3 regions of the Aquamicrobium segne genome follow, and region 1 is predicted to be linked to each of the others. Evidence: predicted binding sites of a transcription regulator. Region 1 holds the regulator's gene; each other region holds the start of a gene.

Region 1 (6,682 bases):
TGTTTCAGACCCTGAGTTTCTTCAAGTCCGTGCCTTTGTCCAATTTCTTTTTCGGTACTGTATGGGATCCGCGTTTTGCGGCTGCCGGTTCTGAAGACGCAACGGGCCAGTTTGGCCTGATCCCGCTTCTGGCCGGCACCTTGTATATTGCGCTGGTGGCCATGGTGTTTGCCGTGCCTGTGGGCCTTTATGCGGCAATTTACATGTCGGAATATGCCTCGCGAAAATTGCGCTCGGTGGTCAAGCCGGTGCTGGAGCTGCTGGCTGGTATTCCCACAATCGTCTATGGTATTTTTGCGCTGGTGACCGTCGGGCCGCTGCTGCGCGATCTTTCTGCCGCCCTTGCAGGCGGCCAGCCCTTCATCATGGCGCAAAGCGTGCTGACGGCCGGTCTGGTCATGGGCATCATGCTCATTCCCTTTGTCTCATCGCTTTCTGATGACATTATCAGCGCTGTGCCGCGGGCCTTGCATGATGGTTCGCTGGGACTGGGGGCGACACGTTCTGAAACAGTGCGCAATGTCATTCTTCCGGCAGCCCTGCCCGGCATTGTCGGCGCCTTGTTGCTGACGGCCTCACGCGCCATTGGTGAAACCATGATTGTTGTGCTGGCCGCCGGCGTTGCGGCCAGGTTGACCATCAATCCGGGTGAGACAATGACCACCATCACGGTCAAGATCGTCAATCAGTTGACCGGCGATCTTGAATTTACCTCGCCGCAAACGCTGGTTGCCTTTGCATTGGGTATTACCCTGTTTGTCATTACGCTCGCCATGAATGTGCTGGCGCTCTACATTGTGCGCAAATATCGGGAGCAGTATGAATGACCGACCTTTCGTTCGATCAGGCTCGCACTGCACCTGCCAGTCAGCCGCCACGCCGTGATATTGGCATCAAGCGCCGCTATCATGCCGAGCGCCGGTTCCGGCTTTACGGTCTTGTCGCCATCGCCATTGGCCTGTTTTTTCTGGGCGCATTGCTGTTTACGGTCATCCGCGGCGGCTACACCGCCTTCTGGCAGACCTCGATCAGCCTTGCCGTTGATTTTGATCCTCAAATCATTGACCCCAAGGGGCAGCGCGATAGCGATCCGGGCGTTCTGGTTCGGGCAAATTATCCGCTTCTGGTGCGAAATGCGCTTGCTGCAAAGCTTGGCATTGATGTTGACGATACAAAAAACAAAGCTGATTTGCGCCAGCTTTCCAACATGATCTCGCAAGGGGCGCGTGTGCAACTGCGCAGCATGGTGATGGAAAACCCTGCCATTTTGGGCACCACGCAAAATATCCGGGTGCTGGCCAGCGGCGATATCGATTCAGCCAATAAGGGCCAGATTGACCTGTCGGTTCCTGAAGCACGGCGCAAGGTCAAGGACCGTCAGCTTGAATGGATGAAGGTGCTGGACGAGCAAGGCGCCATGACCCAGAATTTTAACACCGGACTGTTCACCTTCGGCGCGTCCAGCCGTCCGGAAATGGCGGGCATGGGTGTGGCGCTGATCGGTTCGCTTTACATGATGCTGATCGTGCTGGTGCTGGCGCTGCCGATCGGGGTTGCCGCCTCCATTTATCTGGAAGAGTTTGCGCCCAAAAACCGCTGGACCGACCTGATCGAGGTCAATATCAACAATCTGGCGGCCGTGCCTTCCATCGTGTTCGGTCTGCTGGGGCTGGCGGTCTTTATCGGCTTTGCCGGTCTGCCGCGTTCAGCCTCGCTGGTTGGTGGTCTGGTGCTGACATTGATGACATTGCCCACCATCATCATCGCCACCCGTGCGGCGCTCAAGGCGGTGCCGCCGTCAATCCGCGCCGGTGCGCTGGGCATTGGCGCCTCTCCCATGCAAACCGTGTTTCATCATGTGCTGCCCCTGGCGGCTCCCGGTATCCTGACCGGCACCATTATCGGTCTGGCGCAGGCGCTGGGTGAGACTGCGCCGCTATTGCTGATTGGCATGGTTGCCTTTGTGGCCGACTATCCGACAACGCCGCTTGATCCGGCCACTGCCTTGCCGGTGCAGATCTATATGTGGGCCAATGAGGCCGAGCGCGCTTTTGTGGAGCGCACCTCAGGCGCCATCATCATTCTGTTGCTGTTTTTGGCGGCGATGAATTTGATAGCCATTTTGCTGCGTCGGCGTTTTGAGCGGCGCTGGTAGATCAAGGAAAAAACCATGAATATCATGGATGAAGCCATTCTGGAGAAGGCCATGAGCGCAGATGTGGCGCCCGCCACCAATGAGAACATCAAGATGCGCGGCGAGAAGGTGTGTGTCTTTTATGGCGACAAGCAGGCCCTGTTCGGGGTGGATCTTTTAATCCGTCAAAATCAGGTCACAGCCCTGATTGGCCCGTCCGGCTGCGGAAAATCGACCTTTTTGCGCTGTCTCAACCGGATGAATGACACGATTGATTCAGCCCGTGTCGAAGGAAAGATCACGCTGGATGGCGAAGATATTTATGATCGCAATATCGACGTGGTCGAGTTGCGCTCACGTGTCGGTATGGTGTTCCAGAAGCCGAACCCGTTTCCAAAATCGATCTATGAGAATGTGGCCTATGGCCCACGCATTCACGGTCTGGCGCGCAACAAGGCCGATATGGACGCCATTGTGGAAACCAGCCTGAAGCGGGCGGGCCTGTTCAATGAGGTGAAGGATCGCCTTAATGATCCGGGCACCGGCCTTTCAGGTGGCCAGCAGCAGCGCTTGTGTATTGCACGCGCCATTGCCGTTTCGCCTGAAGTCATCCTGATGGATGAGCCATGCTCGGCGCTCGATCCGATTGCCACCGCGCGTGTGGAGGAACTGATCGACGAGTTGCGGGAAAATTACACCATCGTCATCGTCACCCACTCCATGCAGCAGGCCGCGCGCGTTTCGCAGCGCACCGCCATGTTCCATCTTGGCAATCTGGCTGAGGAAGGGCCGACGGAGAAGATGTTCACCAATCCTGATGACAAGCGCACGCAAGATTACATCACCGGCCGCTTCGGTTGAGGATTTGCCGCTGTCATGGCAACAGATGAGGGACGCATGATGAGCACTCATACGGTAACCGCCTTTGATGAAGATCTCAAAGAGATCCAGCAATTGGTGCGCGATATGGTGAACCTGGCCAGCACGATGATTGATGAGGCCACGAAAAGCCTGATTTCTACTGACAGCGCATTGGCAAAGCGGGTTGTTTCAGAAGATCTCATCATGGATGATTATCAGCGGCGGCTGGATGATCGCGCCATTGTGCTGATTGGCAAGCGTCAGCCGATGGCGCAGGATCTGCGCGCCGTTGTGGGAGCGCTACGCATGGCCGGTGATCTGGAACGGATCGGCGATCTGGCCAAAAACATCGCCAAGCGTGTCGATGCGGTTGGCAAATCCTCCATGCCGCGCGAACTGGCCCGTTCGATTGAGGATATGACCGGGCTGGTTTTGGAACAGGTGCACGGCGTTATTGAAGAATATGAGGCGCGCAACCCGGAAGGACTGGTGCGGTTGCGTGACGAAGATGAACTGATCGACGTGCGCTATACCGCCGTTTTCCGTGAATTGCTGACCTATATGATGGAAGATGCACGCAATATCACGGCTTGTACGCATTTGCTGTTTTGCGCCAAGAATCTGGAGCGGATTGGTGACCACGTCACCAATATTGCAGAAAATGCCTATTATGTGCTGACTGGTGCGCAATTGCCTGTCGAGCGTCCCAAGCAGGACGAGACCGGCATGCCTGCGCCCGTAGCCTGAGCCGGTTTCAGGAGCAGGAAATGATTGCGCCACGTATCATGGTGGTTGAGGATGAGGAGCCACTGGGCATTCTCTTGCGCTACAATCTGGAAGCGGAAGGCTATCAGGTCGAGATCATCACCCGTGGTGATGAAGCAGAATTGCGCTTGCAGGAAAATGTGCCTGATCTTTTGATCCTCGACTGGATGGTGCCGGTCATTTCGGGCATTGAATTGTGCCGGCGGCTGCGGATGCGCGAGCAAAGTGCGCGCTTGCCGGTCATCATGCTGACGGCGCGTGGTGAAGAAAGCGACCGGGTGCGCGGCCTTTCCACCGGGGCTGATGATTATCTGGTCAAGCCTTTTTCCATGCCGGAACTGGTGGCGCGGGTCAAAGCCCTGCTGCGGCGCACCAAGCCCGAGGTTTTGTCGTCCGTGCTTACGGTTGGCGATATTGTGCTCGATCGCGAGCAGCACCGTGTCTATCGTCAGGAGCTTGAGATCAGGCTTGGTCCGACCGAGTTTCGGTTGCTGGAATTTTTCATGCAAAATCCTGGCCGGGTTTTTTCGCGCGGGCAATTGCTGGACAATGTGTGGGGCGAGACAATCTATATTGATGAGCGCACGGTCGATGTGCATGTGGGCCGATTGCGCAAGGCGCTCAATCATGGGGCTATGCCCGATATTATCCGCACGGTGCGTGGTTCAGGCTATGCGATCAGGCCGGAATAAGGGCATCTCTGTACTCACAAAAATGCTCTGGTGGTTGTCACCTCACGCTTGTCAAGATACACGGACTTGCTACTAATGCCTTATATATTGAGGGATTACGCAGCCTGTTGAAAAGACTCTTTCCGCTTCTTACCTTTTTGGCCATTGCCCTGATCAGTCTGGCAATGGCGGGATTTGCCTATTTTGGCAGTCAGGAAGCGGCACGTATCAAGTTTGAGGCCATTGTTGATGATGCGATCTCGCGGATTGAAACGCGGCTGGATCTGCATCTGACCCTGTTGAAAACCACACAGGCTTTTCTCGATACACATGAAAATCGGGTCAGTCAGCCGCAATTCCAGGCTTTTATTGCGGCGCTGGACATGAAGGTGAATTTCCCGGGCCTGCGTGGTCTGGGCACTTTGCGGCTGGCGCGCACAGGCGATGAGGAGCAGATCAGGAGCCTCATCCATCAGGAACAGGGGCTGGAGCGCGAAATCTATCCTGAAACGGATCAGCAATGGCGCGCACCTGTTGTGATTTTTGAGCCGCGCAAACCGTCCAGCGACATGTTGATTGGCTATGACATGTTTTCAGACCCGATCCGTCGTCAGGCGATGGAAATGGCGATGAGCGATGACGCTCTACATGCCACAGCACCGCTCATGCTGGGTGAAAATGCCGGAGTTGACCCATTTGCGGGCTTTGTTGTTTTTGTGCGGTTGAAGAATGCCCGGCCTTTTGCCGCAACTCAAACGCCGCCTCCGCTTACCGACGGCTTTCTTTATGCCGGGTTTCGTTCTGATGAGTTGTTCAATTCGGCGCTGCTGCGTATGCCCCTGCTTCCTGTCCATGTCACCATTTATGACAGCCAGACAGGAGAAGAAAAACCGATGTTCAATTCCGCAACGCCCGCCATCACGATGGGGAACCTTGTGGATACGCGCTATATGAATGTGGCTGACCGCCAGTGGGCTTTGAAATTTGAGCCAACGGTTGCGTTTTCGCCACCATCCTCGCCTGTGATCCCTGTCATGCTTGGCCTGTTTGGGTTGTTGTCGGCTGTCGCTATTGCGCTGGTGTCCCGCTACAGGGAACGCGCCTATGATGCTGCTGAAAAACTGCATGAAACAGCCGAAAAGAGCCTTTTGGAAAAGGATTTGATGCTTCAGGAGATGAAGCACCGGATCAAGAATCTCATTTCCCGCATATTGGCGATTTCCAGACAGACGGCCTCACGGGCCGCCGATGTGAATGAGTTTTCTGAATCCTTTACCGCCCGCTTGCAGGCGATGGCCGCTTCACAGGATATGCTGACGCGCTCGCGCTGGCAAAAGGTGGATCTTATGGAGTTGCTGCGCATTGAACTGGAGCAGGTGTTTGGCAACGATCTTCAGCCGGGGCTGTTGAATGGCCCGCAGGTTTTACTCGATGAGGCTGCCACACAGGCGCTGGGCCTGACTTTTCATGAACTGGCGACCAATGCCTTGAAATATGGAAAAGCAAGCAATTCGATTGATGCGCTCAAGGTTGACTGGCGGGTGGAAGGGCAGCACCGCAAGCGGATGTTGATCTTGAACTGGCGTGAATCGGAACAGGAAAATCTTCAGAAGCCTGAAAGCATCGGCTTTGGCACCAAACTGATTGATGTCAATATCACCCGTGAACTTGGCGGGTCTATCAGCCGACGTTTTTTGCCGAGCGGCCTTCAGGTGAAAATCCGCATTCCGCTGAAATAAGCAGGCTGGCCGCTGAAACAAGAAGGCCGGCAGAGCCGACCTTCTTCTTCCGCATGATCTTATCTTAAAAAGTCTGCAACTTTTCTAAGATCAGTTGCAGCGGGCGGTGTAGATGCGGCGGGTATCGGGATCGCGATATTCGCAATAGCCATTGCGCAAATTGCGGACCAGAAGGCCCGAGCCGGCACCGACTGCCGTGCCGATAAGCGCACCCTTGGTGCCGCCGGCAATGCCGCCAATAACCGCACCGGCAGCCGCGCCAACGCCAACATCGCGTTCAGTGGTGGTGCAGCCGCTCATGGCAGCAATTGCTGCCAGCACTATGATGGTTTTATACATGGAATAGTTCCTCTCGCTTTAAAACCCTCGCCTTGTGGTGATTCACTTGCCCAATAAAATGAAACCGTCAAGGTTCTGGTGGATTGCCTTACAGGGAAAATATATTTTAGAGCCTTTTGCAGTCGGATGGAATCATGTGACAGCAAAAGGCTTTAAACGTGGTGCAAGGTGAT
Region 2 (6,682 bases), on a different contig from region 1:
AAAGCCGAAAGAGTTGGACAGCGCCACATCGATCTGGCGTTTACGCGGCGTGTTGGGCACCAGATCAATAGGTGTTTCGCGTTCAGGATTATCCAGATTGATCGTTGCCGGTGCGATATTGTCGCGAATGGCAAGAACAGAAAAAATGGCTTCCGCAGCTCCTGCCGCGCCCAGCAGATGGCCGATCGATGACTTTGTGGAGGACATGGAAACTTTTGATGCAGCCTCCCCGAGCAGACGCTCGACCGCGCCAAGCTCAATCGTATCAGCCATGGTCGAGGTACCGTGTGCATTGATATAGTCAATGTCAGCGGGCGCAAGATTGGCACGCTTGAGTGCCGCTTTCATGCAGCGAAGCGCACCATCACCATCCTCGGTGGGGGCTGTAATGTGATAGGCGTCACCCGTCAGGCCATAGCCGGTGATTTCTGCATAAATATGGGCGCCACGTGCTTTGGCATGTTCCAGCTCTTCCAAGACGATAACGCCAGCCCCTTCCCCCATGACGAAACCATCGCGATCGCGATCATAAGGGCGCGAGGCCTTTTCAGGCGTGTCGTTGCGTGTGGTTGAAAGCGCACGGCAGGCAGCAAAACCAGCAAGCGAAAGCCGCGTTATCGGGGCTTCTGCACCACCTGCCAGCATCACATCGGCATCCCCCAGCATGATCAGCCTTGCCGCATCACCAATAGCGTGCGCGCCGGTTGAACATGCGGTTGCAACAGCATGATTTGGACCTTTAAGGCCATAACGGATGGAGACCTGGCCGGAAATCAGATTGATGATCTGGCCGGGAATGAAAAAGGGACTGATACGGCGCGGTCCGCGCTCGTTTAACAGGAGGGCATTTTCAGCAATGCCATCAACACCACCAATACCAGAGCCGATCATCACGCCCGTGGCGCAACGCTCGTCTTCTGTTTTTGGCATATAACCTGAATCTTCAAGCGCCTCATCGGCAGCAGCAATCCCGTAAAGGATGAAATCGCCGATCTTGCGCAATTCCTTGGTTTCAAGAACCGATTCCGGATTAAAGCTTCCGTTGGTTCCGTCGCCACGGGGAATGATGTGGGCAATCTTTGACGCAAGATCGTCCACTTCAAATTCAGTCACACGGCGCGCTGCACTACGACCGGACAGAAGCTGTTTCCATCCATGCTCGTAACCCATACCGAAGGGTGAAAGCAGGCCAAGACCTGTAACGACAACGCGCCGCATGTCTAAAAATCAGTATCCGCCTGAAAGATCAGGCAGAGGCCTTGTCGATGAACTTGACGGCATCGCCGACAGTCAGAATTGTCTCGGCAGCGTCGTCAGGAATTTCCACGCTGAACTCTTCTTCAAAGGCCATCACGAGTTCGACCGTGTCGAGGCTGTCAGCGCCCAGATCGTCGATAAAGCTGGCCTGCTCGGTCACCTTGTCGGCGTCGACGCCGAGATGCTCGATAACGATCTTCTTAACGCGCTCTGCGGTGTCACTCATTTGGGCATCCTCGTCTTCAGTTTGCTTGGTCTTCGTTAGCGGTCGTTGTGCCGCTAATCAAGTTGAAAAGATAGTCCTGTCGGAAACGCTGCAAAATACAGGATCTTCGACAAATCTCATAAGATTGGGGGTCGCATTACATGATGTTGCGCCCATATCCAAGGCAAAAAGCCTGCTGTCCTCAGGAGTTCCCCCTTCAGATCATCGCCATGCCACCATTCACATGAATGGTCTGGCCTGTAATATAGGATGCCTCATCCGAAGCAAGATAGACAACAGCAGCCGCAATTTCATCGCCCGTCCCCATGCGCCGGGCCGGAATGGCCGACATGATGGCATCCTTTTGCTTGTCATTGAGCTTATCGGTCATTGCTGATTCGATAAAGCCGGGGGCAACGCAATTGACCGTAATATTGCGGGTGGCGATTTCCTGCGCCAGAGACTTGGAAAAGCCGATAAGACCCGCCTTTGAAGCACAATAATTGGCTTGTCCTGGATTGCCGGTAACGCCCACAACCGAACTGATATTGATGATGCGGCCATGGCGACGGCGCATCATCGGATGTGTCAATTCGCGGGTCAGCCGGAAAACAGCCGACAGATTGACGTTGATAACCTCATCCCAGTCTGCATCGCTCATGCGCACAAACAATCCGTCGCGGGTGATCCCGGCATTGTTGATTAAAATATCCACGCCTTCCAGCTCGGATTCGGCTTTCTGGCCAAGCGCCTTGACCTCGGCTGCATCGCCCAGATTGGCCGGAAACAGTTTGACCCTGTCACCCAGTTCTGTCGCCAGCGTCTCCAGTTTTTCAACGCGCGTACCGTGCAGGCCAACCACAGCGCCCTGCTTGTGCAAAAGGCGGGCAATCGCCTCGCCAATGCCGCCGGTAGCCCCCGTGACCAATGCCTTGCGACCCGTCAGATCAAACATTCATGTCTCCTTCGACGCTGCCCAACAGCCTGTCCAACCCTATTTACAAAGCGGCAAGCGCTGCATCCACATCGGCTGGTGTTCCAATGGAACTGACAGCGATATCGCGATTTATACGCCGTGCAAGCCCGCAAAGCACCTTTCCAGCGCCAATTTCATACAATGAGGTGATGCCGTTGGCCCCAAACCATTCGACAGTCTCGCGCCAGCGCACCTGACCCGTCACCTGTTCAACCAGACGCTGCGCAATCAGATCAGGATCGCTCGTCGGCTCCACCGAGACGTTTGACACGACAGGAACAGAGGGAACATGGCGCTGCACATCCGCCAGCGCCTCACGCATGATTTCAGCCGCCGGAGCCATCAGCGCGCTATGAAAAGGGGCCGAGACCTGCAACATCAAGGCGCGTTTTGCCCCTTTTTCCGTACACAATGCAGCGGCGCGCTCAATTGCTGCCTTGCTGCCTGAAATAACAAGCTGGCCGCCGCCATTATCATTGGCGATCTGGCAGACTTCTTCGCCTTGCACGGCTTCCAGACAGGCCGATTCGACATCCTGTTGCGCCAGCCCGATAATGGCCGCCATTGCGCCTTCACCGGGCGCCACGGCCGCCTGCATGGCATTGCCGCGAATGCGCAACAGCCGTGCAGCATCCCCGACAGACACAAAACCTGCCGCTGCCAGCGCCGAATATTCGCCCAGCGAATGACCGGCCACATAGGCCACCTTGTCTTTCAGTAAAAACCCGCGCGATTCCAGGGCGCGCATCGCAGCCAGCGAGACCGCCATCAGCGCCGGTTGCGCATTGGCCGTCAATATCAGTTTGTCGTCTGGCCCTTCAAAAATCAGCGTGGAAAGCTTTTCGCCCAGCGCCTCATCGACTTCCTCAAACACCTGACGCGCCTGTGGAAAGGCTTGCGCCAGGTCTTTGCCCATGCCCGCAGATTGACTGCCCTGCCCCGGAAAGGTGAATGCGATGGTCATAATCGGCCCCGATCTTGAACTTTCGCCTTGCGTGTCGCGCATTGTGGTCAGCCAAGTCAAGCCCGCCTGACAGCTACGACCTTATTACAGCGATTTAGACAAAGATCACAAATCGTTAAAGCGCAACATCATTGTTTCGCGCCTTTTCCCTAATTTCATCCCACCCCATACTCTACATGACATATTTATGACAGTTGCGTGACAGGTGACCACGCAAAGGGGAAGTAAATTTGGGCAACAGCAAAACCAGTTTGGGCAATCAATCCTTGCAAGACATTGAAACCGCTTGTGTGAATAAGCGTCAGACATTTGACGCCGCCTTGCGCCATGCGGGCCTGACAGTGCTGGCCTCAGCCATGCTGGTCTTTGCCATTGAATGGGTTTTTCGTGGAGACCTTGGCAGTACGGTTGCCTTTTTCATGCAGACCAACAAGCCCGGCTGGACGACAATTTTAGTGTTTGCACTGGTGTTATACGGGCTTGATGCGATTGCCGGGCGCAACTGGCTGGGGATGCTGATTGTTGCCCCTGTAACGCTGGCCCTTGCCTTTATTGGCTACCAAAAATCGCTTTATCTCGGCGACCCGCTGTTTCCGACCGATATTCTTTTTGCCCGCCAGATTTTTGAACTTCTGCCGCTTCTCATCGGCGAGCGCCCATGGGCTGGCATGGCTCTGGCAATAGCGCCGGTTCTGGCAATGGCAGCCCTGTTTTATATTTGGCGCTTCATTCGCCTTCATGTGCCGCGCATAGGCTATAAAGGGCGCATCATCCGCCTGATCCTTGTCCTGCCAATGCTGGCCTTCTTTGCCTCACTCATGGATTACGGGACATTTTCCTGGACCCGCGACCGGCTTCAAATTATTCCGATGATGTGGGATCAAAAGGAAAACTACGCCTCAAATGGCTTTACGCTGGCCTTTGCGCTCAATGTGCCGATGGCCCATGTTTCCGCACCAAACGGCTATTCAGCCAAAGCAATCGAATCCATCGCAAGGCCGGAAGTAAACACAGCCCTGCCCGATGATTATCCCGACATCATCATGGTGATGAGCGAATCATTTTGGGATGCGGGCAAGCTGCCGGGGATCACCATCACCCCTGATCCGATTTCTTCCACACGAAGATTGCAATCGGGTGAAGTGTTTTCGCCTGAATTCGGTGGCATGACTGCAAATGTCGAGTTTGAAGCGCTGACCGGCTTTTCCAATGCTTTTTTGCCTGCAGGCAGCATTCCCTATCAGCAATATATCAGAAAACCACTTCCGTCCCTGGCGTCATTTCTGGGCTCGCAAGGCTATCAGACGCTGGCCCTTCACCCCGGCACGGACTGGTTCTGGAACCGCAACAACGCCTATAAAGCGCTCGGCTTTGACGAGTTTCGCTTTGACAAGACCATGGCGCACACGCAAAAACGCGGGAAACTGGTTTCCGATACGGCAATGACCGACGAAATCATCAGCACCGCTGACATTGCAAAAAATCCATTATTTTTATTTGCCGTCAGCCTGCAAAATCACGGGCCTTACGAGGCCAACCGCTATGGCGATGCCGCCTTTGACGTTCAGGCACATAATCATAACGCAATCAGCGACCGGGCACGTGCCTCACTGGCCAGCTATGCGCAAGGAGCAGCCGATGCGGATCACGAATTGCAACGCCTGATTGACTGGGCGCAAAAGCGTGAACGGCCAACCATCATTGCGTTTTTTGGCGACCATCTGCCGCCGCTGGGGCCAACCTATGTTGAGACAGGTTTTTTAAAAACCAATGTCGCCCCCCGCAAGGACACACCACAAAACATGCTCCAGAACCGCTCCACACCGCTGGTAATCTGGTCGAACCGTTCTGGCAGTGCCGATGATATGGACGCGCTCAGTCCGGCCTTTCTGCCGCTGCATGTGCTCAAGCTGGCCGGGATCAGTCACCCCTATTACACCGGCTTTCTTGGCGATCTTTACCGGCATTATCATGTCGTGGAGCGCTCGCTGCTGCTTTCCGACACACAGGAAGCGACAACAGACTGGGCGCAGGCCAAACACATTGCCCCCCCGATCCGCAATTTTCATCATCTTCAATATGACATGATGTTTGGCAAGCAATATGCTGCGCCCGTCTTCTTTCCAGAGACAGTGGGCGACAGGATCGCTTCTGCAAATTAGGCAAAGCTGCAAGGAATAACAGGCGCAAGACTTGACATTACGGGCACAACGAGTATGTGTCGCCCCAAGTTTCCGCTTCCGGGCGCCGCCCCGTATCGTTGCGGCATAACCCCAGGATAATAAACGGACGAGCATCATGGCAAAAGCCGCGAATATCAAGATCAAGCTTCTTTCGACCGCCGACACCGGTTTCTTTTATGTGACCAGCAAGAACAGCCGCACCAAGACGGACAAGCTGTCCTTCCGCAAATATGATCCGGTTGTGAAGAAGCATGTCGAATTCAAGGAAACGAAGATCAAGTAATTTTTTTTACTTTCTTCAGACATTTAAAATGCCGCCTTTTAGGCGGCATTTTTGTTTTACGCGGCCATGCCCACAACCTTGTTGCGGCCGCTTTTCTTGGCTTCATAAAGCGCCATGTCGGCCCGCTTCAACAATGATTTTGCATCATCACCAGGCCCGCAAATGGAAGAGATTCCGATGCTGGTAGTCAGTTTGACCTCGCACCCTTGCCTGCCGATCAGAAATGGCGTCTGAGCCGTTTCCATTCTGATCCGCTCCGCCACTTTCTCCGCCACATGGCCTTCGGTATCGGGCATGATCACCACAAATTCCTCGCCACCGAAACGGCAGATCAGATCAATGGCGCGGATATTCTGACGCAGACGATGTGCAAATTCGCGTAACACATCATCTCCCCCGTCATGGCCGAATTCATCATTGATTGATTTGAACCGGTCAAGATCGATCATCATCATGGACAAGGGGCGCTGGCGCGCTGCTGCGCGCTCAAACAGCGTTTGCAGATGATTGTCCAGATAGCGCCGGTTATGCAGCCCGGTCAGCGCATCTGTGATTGCCATTTCAACCGATTGAGAAACGCTGGCGCGCAGATAATCATTGTAACGCTTGCGGCGGATTTGCGTAACAATCCGTGCTGTCAACTCGCTCGGCTCAATCGGCCGGACCAGAAAGTCATTCACGCCAAGCTCAAGCGCACGCAATGTTTGTGGGTCGTCTTCCTGCTCGGCAAGCAAAATGATCGGCAAGAAGCGTGTGCGGTCCAGAGAGCGCAATTGTGAACAAAGCCGCAGCGGATCGACATCAGGCAGTCTGG
Region 3 (6,682 bases), on a different contig from region 1:
GCGTTGCATTGGCGCGTGCTATCGTCTTTGAGCCAAGTGTGCTTCTGCTTGATGAGCCCTTGTCGGCGCTCGACAAGAATCTGCGCACGCAGATGCAGTTTGAACTCAAGGAACTGCACCAGAAGATCGGCCTGACAACGGTTTTCGTGACCCATGACCAGGGCGAAGCGCTGAGCATGTCCGATCGTATCGTGGTCATGAGCAAGGGCGAGATCCAGCAGATTTCACCGCCGCTTGAACTCTATAGCCGCCCGGTCAACAGCTTTGTCGCCTCATTTATTGGCGAGATCAACCAGCTTCCGGTTGCGCGCGTCAAGCGCAATGGTGCCGCCACCGCCTTTGCGTTCAAGGATGGACAGGTTCTCGATGCCGGTGCGGACGGTCGCGTTTTCCCCGACGCCGAGACCGAGGTCAGCATTTTTGTGCGGCCCGAAAGCATCACGATTGCCGATACAGACGGGCCTGCCAACAATGTCGTTGGGGGCACGGTCGTGTCGCATATCTATCAAGGAACGCATACGGTAACCCGTGTTGAAACAGCAGCGTTCGGCCAACTCGACATGCGTGTGGGCGGCGGCCAGATTATCGACCAGAAGCCAGCCGGGTCGGCGATCAATATCCACATTTCGCTTGAAAACGCGGTTATCCTGAAGGCTGGGGCCTCTTCCAAAATCTAAAGCGTGTCGCGATCTTTCAGATTCACGCGACACGCTTTAAGTTATTGTTTTTACGCATGTCTTTACCCCGAAACTGGTTCCCAGTTCGGGAGACAGGCTTTAATTTGGGCTGACAGGTCTTTTATAGCTTGAACAATGGCCAGCTATCGCAAGATAGCTGGCCATTGTTCATTTTGTTTTTACGCATGATCTTGTCCGAAAAGTCTGCAACTTTTCGGGATCAGGCTCTAAATACCCGTATTTTTTGCTGATTGGTCTGGGTTGAGGCCGGAAAAATCCTTGTTCCGATCCATGCGATAGCTCAGGGTCGGGCACTCCATGATTTCAGTTGCTCCCGCCTGAGCCATCACGCCCTTGAGTTCTACTTCAAACATCCTGGCCAGATGCGCCGGGCCTTTTGCCCCCAGTGCGGCGGTTGCAGCAAGGAATGGCCGTCCTGCAAATGTAAAATCGGCTCCGCATACCAGTGCTTTGAGAATATCCAGCCCCGAATGGATGGAGCCGTCCAGCATGATCGCCATGCGCCCCGCCACACGGCGCTTCAAGAGCTGCACCAGATCAATCGCTGCCGGTGCGGCATCGAATTGCCGCCCGCCATGGTTGGATATGATAATCCCGTCAATGTTCAGTTTGAGGGCATGTTCAGCATCGTCGGGATGCTGGATACCTTTAAGGACCAGTGGCCCTTTCCATTTTTGGCGAATACGCTCGATCAGATCCCAGGTGAAGGCCCCTGACATATGCTGGTCAACATAACCGGCAACATCACCAGGCCGACGCCTTCCGTTTACATAAGGAATGAAATTGGCAAAACGCGGTTGCCCGTGGCGCAGCGTGGAAAGTGCCCATTCCGGGGCGCGTGCCACATCATAGACTGTTTTTAAGGTCGGCCGAAAAGGTACGGTCAAGCCATTGCTGAGGTCGCGCAGGCGCTTTTGGCGCATAGGCGTATCCAGGGTGAGCACCAGAGCATGAACACCTGCCTTGATAGCCCGGTCGACCATGTCCAGTGTTACGCGGTAATCGTCTTGCGGCACAGCATAGAGTTGCAGCCACACCACGTTTGGGGCGATGCGGGCGATGGCCTCAATGTCGGTGTTGGAGACCATGGACAGCACGAACGGGATTTTGGATTTTTCTGCCGCTGCGGCCATGGCTTCGTCGGCCTTCGGCCAGACGAGGCCCGACAGGCCCATGGGAGAAATGCCAAGCGGCATCGCATAATCGCAGGAAAATAGCGAGGTGGTCAGGTTTGGCGCGCTTGTATCAAGGCCATAGCGAGGAATGATTTCAATATCATCGAACGCTTGACGGTTGCGTTCGATGCAGATTTCATTGCCGACGCCGCCCTCAAGATAGTCGAAAGCAAACCTTGGAATCCGTTGCTTTGCACGTTTCATCAAGGCTTGAAGGCCGGGATAGCGTCTGAGGAGTGCTGCTTCAGTGCTGGTTGAAGCGCCAGCGCCCCATCCTGAGCCACCTTGCGTCTGATCTTGTTTTGAAACCACCATGTCAACCTCCCCGGACAAGATCAGGCCACCAGTCTTTTCTCGCAGTTGTAACCGGAGATTTTTTTGTAGCCGTCAAACGGAAACTCCCCCTTGAGACTGTGACCAAGGGCGTTGAGCTAGATTTGAGCACTGCGCCAGTTATCATTGCGCCCTGCGCTGTGTATACAATAAATTATTATTTGTCGACATTATTTGGTGAGTGTCCGCACAAGTACGGATAAATCAAAATCTTTATCTCGAAACTGGTTCTCAAGTTTCGGGAAACAGGCTTAATGCCCGAGAACCTTCTCCATGGCATTGGGTTGGTCATGCATGGCGAGCTTGTCCATAATGGTGGCGCTGGCGTCATTAAGGCCGAGAACCTCGACAGTCATGCCTGCCTTGCGCAGTTTCAGCACTGCCGTGTCGATGGCGTTGACGCCCGTCAGGTCCCAGATATGAGCCTTGCTCACATCAATCGTTGCACCATCGAGTTGCTCAGCAAAATTGAAGGCGGCAAGAAATTTATCTGCGGATGCAAAAAAGATCTGGCCTTCGATATGATAATGCCGGTGCCTGCCATCTTCTGACAGGGTGGAGGTAACGCGAAAAATCTGCGCCACTTTCCAGGCAAAGAAAATGCCGGACAAAAGCACACCGACGCCGACGCCAAGCGCCAGATTTTGGGTTGTGACCATGGTGGTCATCGTTGCAAGCATGACGAGGCTGGAGCGTCGGGGATGGTGGGCAAGATCGGCAAGCGACGACCAGCGGAAGGTGCTGACAGACACCATGAGCATGATGGCAACGAGAGCAGGCATCGGGATGAGGCCGACCAGATCGCCCAGCAACATCAGCAAAAACAGCAGGAAACTCCCCGCACTGAGAGTTGAAAGCCGTGTGCGCCCGCCTGACCTGACATTGATCACCGATTGCCCGATCATGGCGCAGCCGCCCATGCCGCCAAACAAGCCGCTGGCGATATTGGCAAGGCCCTGACCGATGCTTTCACGGTGCTTGTTGCTGCTGGTGTCGGTCATCTGGTCAACGATGGATGCGGTCAACAGGCTTTCAAGCAGACCGACGGCGGCGACGGCAATCGAAGTGGGAAAGATGATCCGGAGCGTCTCAAAATTAAGCGGGACATCGGGAAAAAGCAGAACCGGCAGAGCATTTGGCAATTCGCCGAGATCGGCAACGGTGCGAATATCAATGCCCAGCGTGATCGTCAGTCCGGCCAGGACAAGGATGCAGATCAAAGGCGACGGGATCTTGGTGGTCAATCGCGGGAAAAGATAGATGATGGCAAGCCCGGCGGCAATCAGTGCATAGGTTTCCCATGTCACCCCGATCAATTCGGGCAGTTGCGCCATGAAGATGAAAATGGCCAGCGAATTGACAAAGCCTGTCATCACCGAACGGGAAACAAAGCGCATGATCTCGGCGATACGCAGCCAGCCTGCAATAATCTGGATAATACCGGCAAGGATGGTGGCAGCCAGAAGATATTGCAGCCCGTGCTCGCGAACAAGCGTGCCAAACAGCACTGCTGTTGCCGCAGTTGCCGCCGAAATCATCGCGGGCCGCCCCCCGGTAAAGGAAATGACGATGGCGATGACTACTGACGCATAAAGGCCGACGCGCGGATCAACACCGGCGATAATGGAAAACCCGATCGCTTCAGGGATCAGCGCAAGCGCGACAACAATGCCTGAAAGAATATCGGCACGGATATTGGAAAACCAGTTGCGGTGAATTGTTTGAGCAGAAAACATTAGCACATAATTACAGCCTTGCCGGATCACGTTGAACGTATCGGGCAATCAGGCTGAGTTTTGTCTGGAGTGTCCGGCGGATCGGCGGCCGGAAGAGCCACCCGGAGTTTCACCGGGTCCAGGGTGAGTGCAACGGCTTTGCCATATTGGCATGTTTCTGACAAGCGGGGGCAAGGCACAAGTGTCAACGCCCTGTCATACTTATCGGTTAGCCAGCCACGGTAAATGATTGGAGACATCTATGAACAAGCTGGTTACCCTGGCCTTTGCTGGCGCGGTCCTTTCACTCTCGCCGGTCGCCCATGCGCAAACAATTGGCGGGCTTTCCTTTGCCGATACCACACGCCACACCAATGCCATGCAGCCCACCGATGACTATACCATTGTCGGAACACAGGAGTTGATGGAGCTTGCCCCCTTGAATGAGGACGGAACGGTTCGCGCCATCGTGGAAATTCCAACAGGAACCTCGGCCAAGTGGGAAGTCAGCAAGGACAATCCAAAGGCTGTCTATTGGGAATACAAAAATGAGAAGCCGCGAATCGTCAATTATCTCGGCTATCCGGGTAATTACGGCGCAATCCCCGGAACCGCACTGCCGAAAGAACTTGGCGGTGATGGCGATCCTCTTGATGTCATTGTTCTGGGGCAGGCTGTGCCGCGCGGGGAGGTTGTCAGTGTTCGCCTGATCGGTGTTTTGAAAATGCTCGACGATGGCGAACAGGACGACAAGCTCATTGCGGTTCTGACAGCAGATTCCCCGTTTGCTCATATTGAGAGCATGGAACAACTGGATCAGGAATTTCCCGCTGTAAGCGAGATCGTCGGCCTGTGGTTTGCCAATTACAAGGGCCCCGACGGGGGAATGGTTTCACAGGGCTTTGAAGACGCTGTAGTTGCACGTCAGGTCTTTGATGCTGCTGCGGCACAGTTCAAACCCTCCAAATAGGGTCAGGCCGTTTCCCGGGTTGTGCGCTGCGCCAATTGCCACATTGAATACGCACCTTCATGCGCAGCCCGGGCAATGTCTTCAAATAAAAGCGCAATATCGGCATAGACGCTGCGGTCCTGCTCTGCGGGCCCCAACTCATCCAGATCATTCAGGAAATACAGCATCGTCTCGATCTGTTCGCGACGGTCGCGGGCGTTGAGAAAATGCGTGTCTGTAGCGCGACGCTGCTCCAGCGCTGCAAAATGCGTCAATGTTTCCTGAAGCTGCGTTTCACACATGCACTCTAATTGTGCCTGCCTGAGCATATCCGCCAATCGGGCAACAATGGCTGCGCTATGCGTAGCCGTTTCTTCTGCGGTGTTGCCAGTATGGTGCAGATCAGTGTGGTGCGGATCGGTATGGCGGTTGACCAGTTCCAGAAATTCCGACATGGGCGCGCCTCATAAGAGCTGTTGTAAAATATGCATTATAAATACCTGTTTTGGGCGGCTTGCAAGATGCAGGTCATGCAGCCTTTCCATGTGCCCGCGGTGAGGTTGCCAGATAGGCATCAAAAGCAGCAGCAGCGACGCGCACCAGAAAACGATGATCAGCGCGCACGCTGACCGTGCCATTTGAAAGTTCAACGACCCCTTCACCAGCCAGTGTGGCAAGCGCGGGGTTGCCTTCCAGAAGCAGCGCCGGATCAAGGCCAAAGGGGGCCAGAACCGCCGGGACATCGACTGAGAAATCGCACATCAGCCGCTCGATAACGGCAGCGCGCGCCTGATCTTCCACCGTCATCCGATAGCCCTTGGCGGTCGCCAGCCGACCGGAGGAAACGGCCTCGGCATAACGGCCAAGCGCCACTTCATTTTGTACATAGCCTTGTGCGGTCTGGCCAATGGCCGAGGCGCCAAAGCCGATCAGTGTTTGGCAATTATCGGTTGTGTAGCCCTGAAAATTACGCCGTAGTTTTCCAGCACTTTGTGCTGCCGCCAGATCGTCTTCAGGCAGCGCGAAATGATCAAGGCCGATCTGACGATAGCCTGCATCAATCAAAGTTTGTGCAATGGCCTGCGCCTGTTGGCTGCGGGCAGAACTATCGGGCAGGGCTGCCTCATCAATCATGCGCTGGTGCTTCTTGAAGGACGGCACATGGGCATAGCCAAACACGGCAAAGCGGTCGGGGCGCATGGCGGCTGCTGCCCTGGCCGTTTCCACACAAGAGGTAATGGTCTGATATGGCAGGCCATAGATCAGGTCGAAATTGATCTTCTCAACCCCGCTTGCGCGCAAATTCCTGACCGCATCAAAGGTCTGTTCCTCACTCTGGATGCGGTTGACAGCCTTTTGCACGACGGGATCAAAGCTTTGCACACCCAGACTGGCGCGGTTGATGCCTGCCTGCCCGAGCGCCTCCGCCATGGCAGAGGTCAAGGTACGCGGATCAATCTCGACCGCCAGTTCACTGTCGGGCCGAAAGTCAAAACGCTGACGCAGCAGATCAACCAGCGCGATAAAATCCTGCGGCTCGACAATGGTTGGTGTGCCGCCCCCGAAATGGACTTTTTCGACAGGCAGCCCTTGCGTTGCCCTAGTGGCAACCGTCTCGATCTCGGCGCGTAAAATCGCCAGATAGTCGATGATGGGCTGGTCTCTTATCGTGATGGTGGTGTGGCAGCCGCAATACCAGCACATGGCCCGGCAAAAGGGGATGTGGAGATAAAGTGAAACCGGCTCATCCGCTGGCAGATTTGCCAGCCAGTCGGCATAGGTTTCCTCATTGACGGCAGGCGAAAAATGCGG

Evidence for each region. Region 1 encodes PhoB, which activates phosphate uptake and scavenging genes when phosphate is short. Its sites were predicted from a motif close to TGTCATNNANCTGTCAT; they were not measured.
Region 2: a site for PhoB is predicted at 3,590-3,606, ahead of ACFPLB_RS00055 (LTA synthase family protein). Genes of this name have one in related genera too.
Region 3: a site for PhoB is predicted at 4,125-4,141, ahead of ACFPLB_RS17270 (inorganic diphosphatase). Genes of this name have one in related genera too.

Annotation. Positions count from the first base shown of each region.
Region 1 covers NZ_JBHSLL010000056.1:60,268-66,949, reverse strand. The annotation lists partial or broken gene pstC (phosphate ABC transporter permease subunit PstC) at 1-827, shown strand, start outside; gene pstA (phosphate ABC transporter permease PstA) at 824-2,155, shown strand; gene pstB (phosphate ABC transporter ATP-binding protein PstB) at 2,171-2,995, shown strand; gene phoU (phosphate signaling complex protein PhoU) at 3,035-3,742, shown strand; gene phoB (phosphate regulon transcriptional regulator PhoB) at 3,766-4,452, shown strand; gene ACFPLB_RS14945 (CHASE domain-containing protein) at 4,560-6,170, shown strand; gene ACFPLB_RS14940 (hypothetical protein) at 6,261-6,509, opposite strand.
Region 2 covers NZ_JBHSLL010000001.1:5,346-12,027, reverse strand. The annotation lists gene fabF (beta-ketoacyl-ACP synthase II) at 1-1,218, opposite strand, end outside; gene ACFPLB_RS00070 (acyl carrier protein) at 1,247-1,483, opposite strand; gene fabG (3-oxoacyl-[acyl-carrier-protein] reductase) at 1,680-2,417, opposite strand; gene fabD (ACP S-malonyltransferase) at 2,461-3,402, opposite strand; gene ACFPLB_RS00055 (LTA synthase family protein) at 3,759-5,564, shown strand; gene rpmG (50S ribosomal protein L33) at 5,701-5,868, shown strand; gene ACFPLB_RS00045 (PleD family two-component system response regulator) at 5,925-6,682, opposite strand, start outside.
Region 3 covers NZ_JBHSLL010000062.1:106,601-113,282, reverse strand. The annotation lists gene ACFPLB_RS17285 (ABC transporter ATP-binding protein) at 1-677, shown strand, start outside; gene ACFPLB_RS17280 (alpha-hydroxy acid oxidase) at 905-2,188, opposite strand; gene ACFPLB_RS17275 (SulP family inorganic anion transporter) at 2,458-3,942, opposite strand; sul1 at 4,010-4,065, opposite strand; gene ACFPLB_RS17270 (inorganic diphosphatase) at 4,184-4,891, shown strand; gene ACFPLB_RS17265 (hypothetical protein) at 4,894-5,325, opposite strand; gene hemN (oxygen-independent coproporphyrinogen III oxidase) at 5,399-6,682, opposite strand, start outside.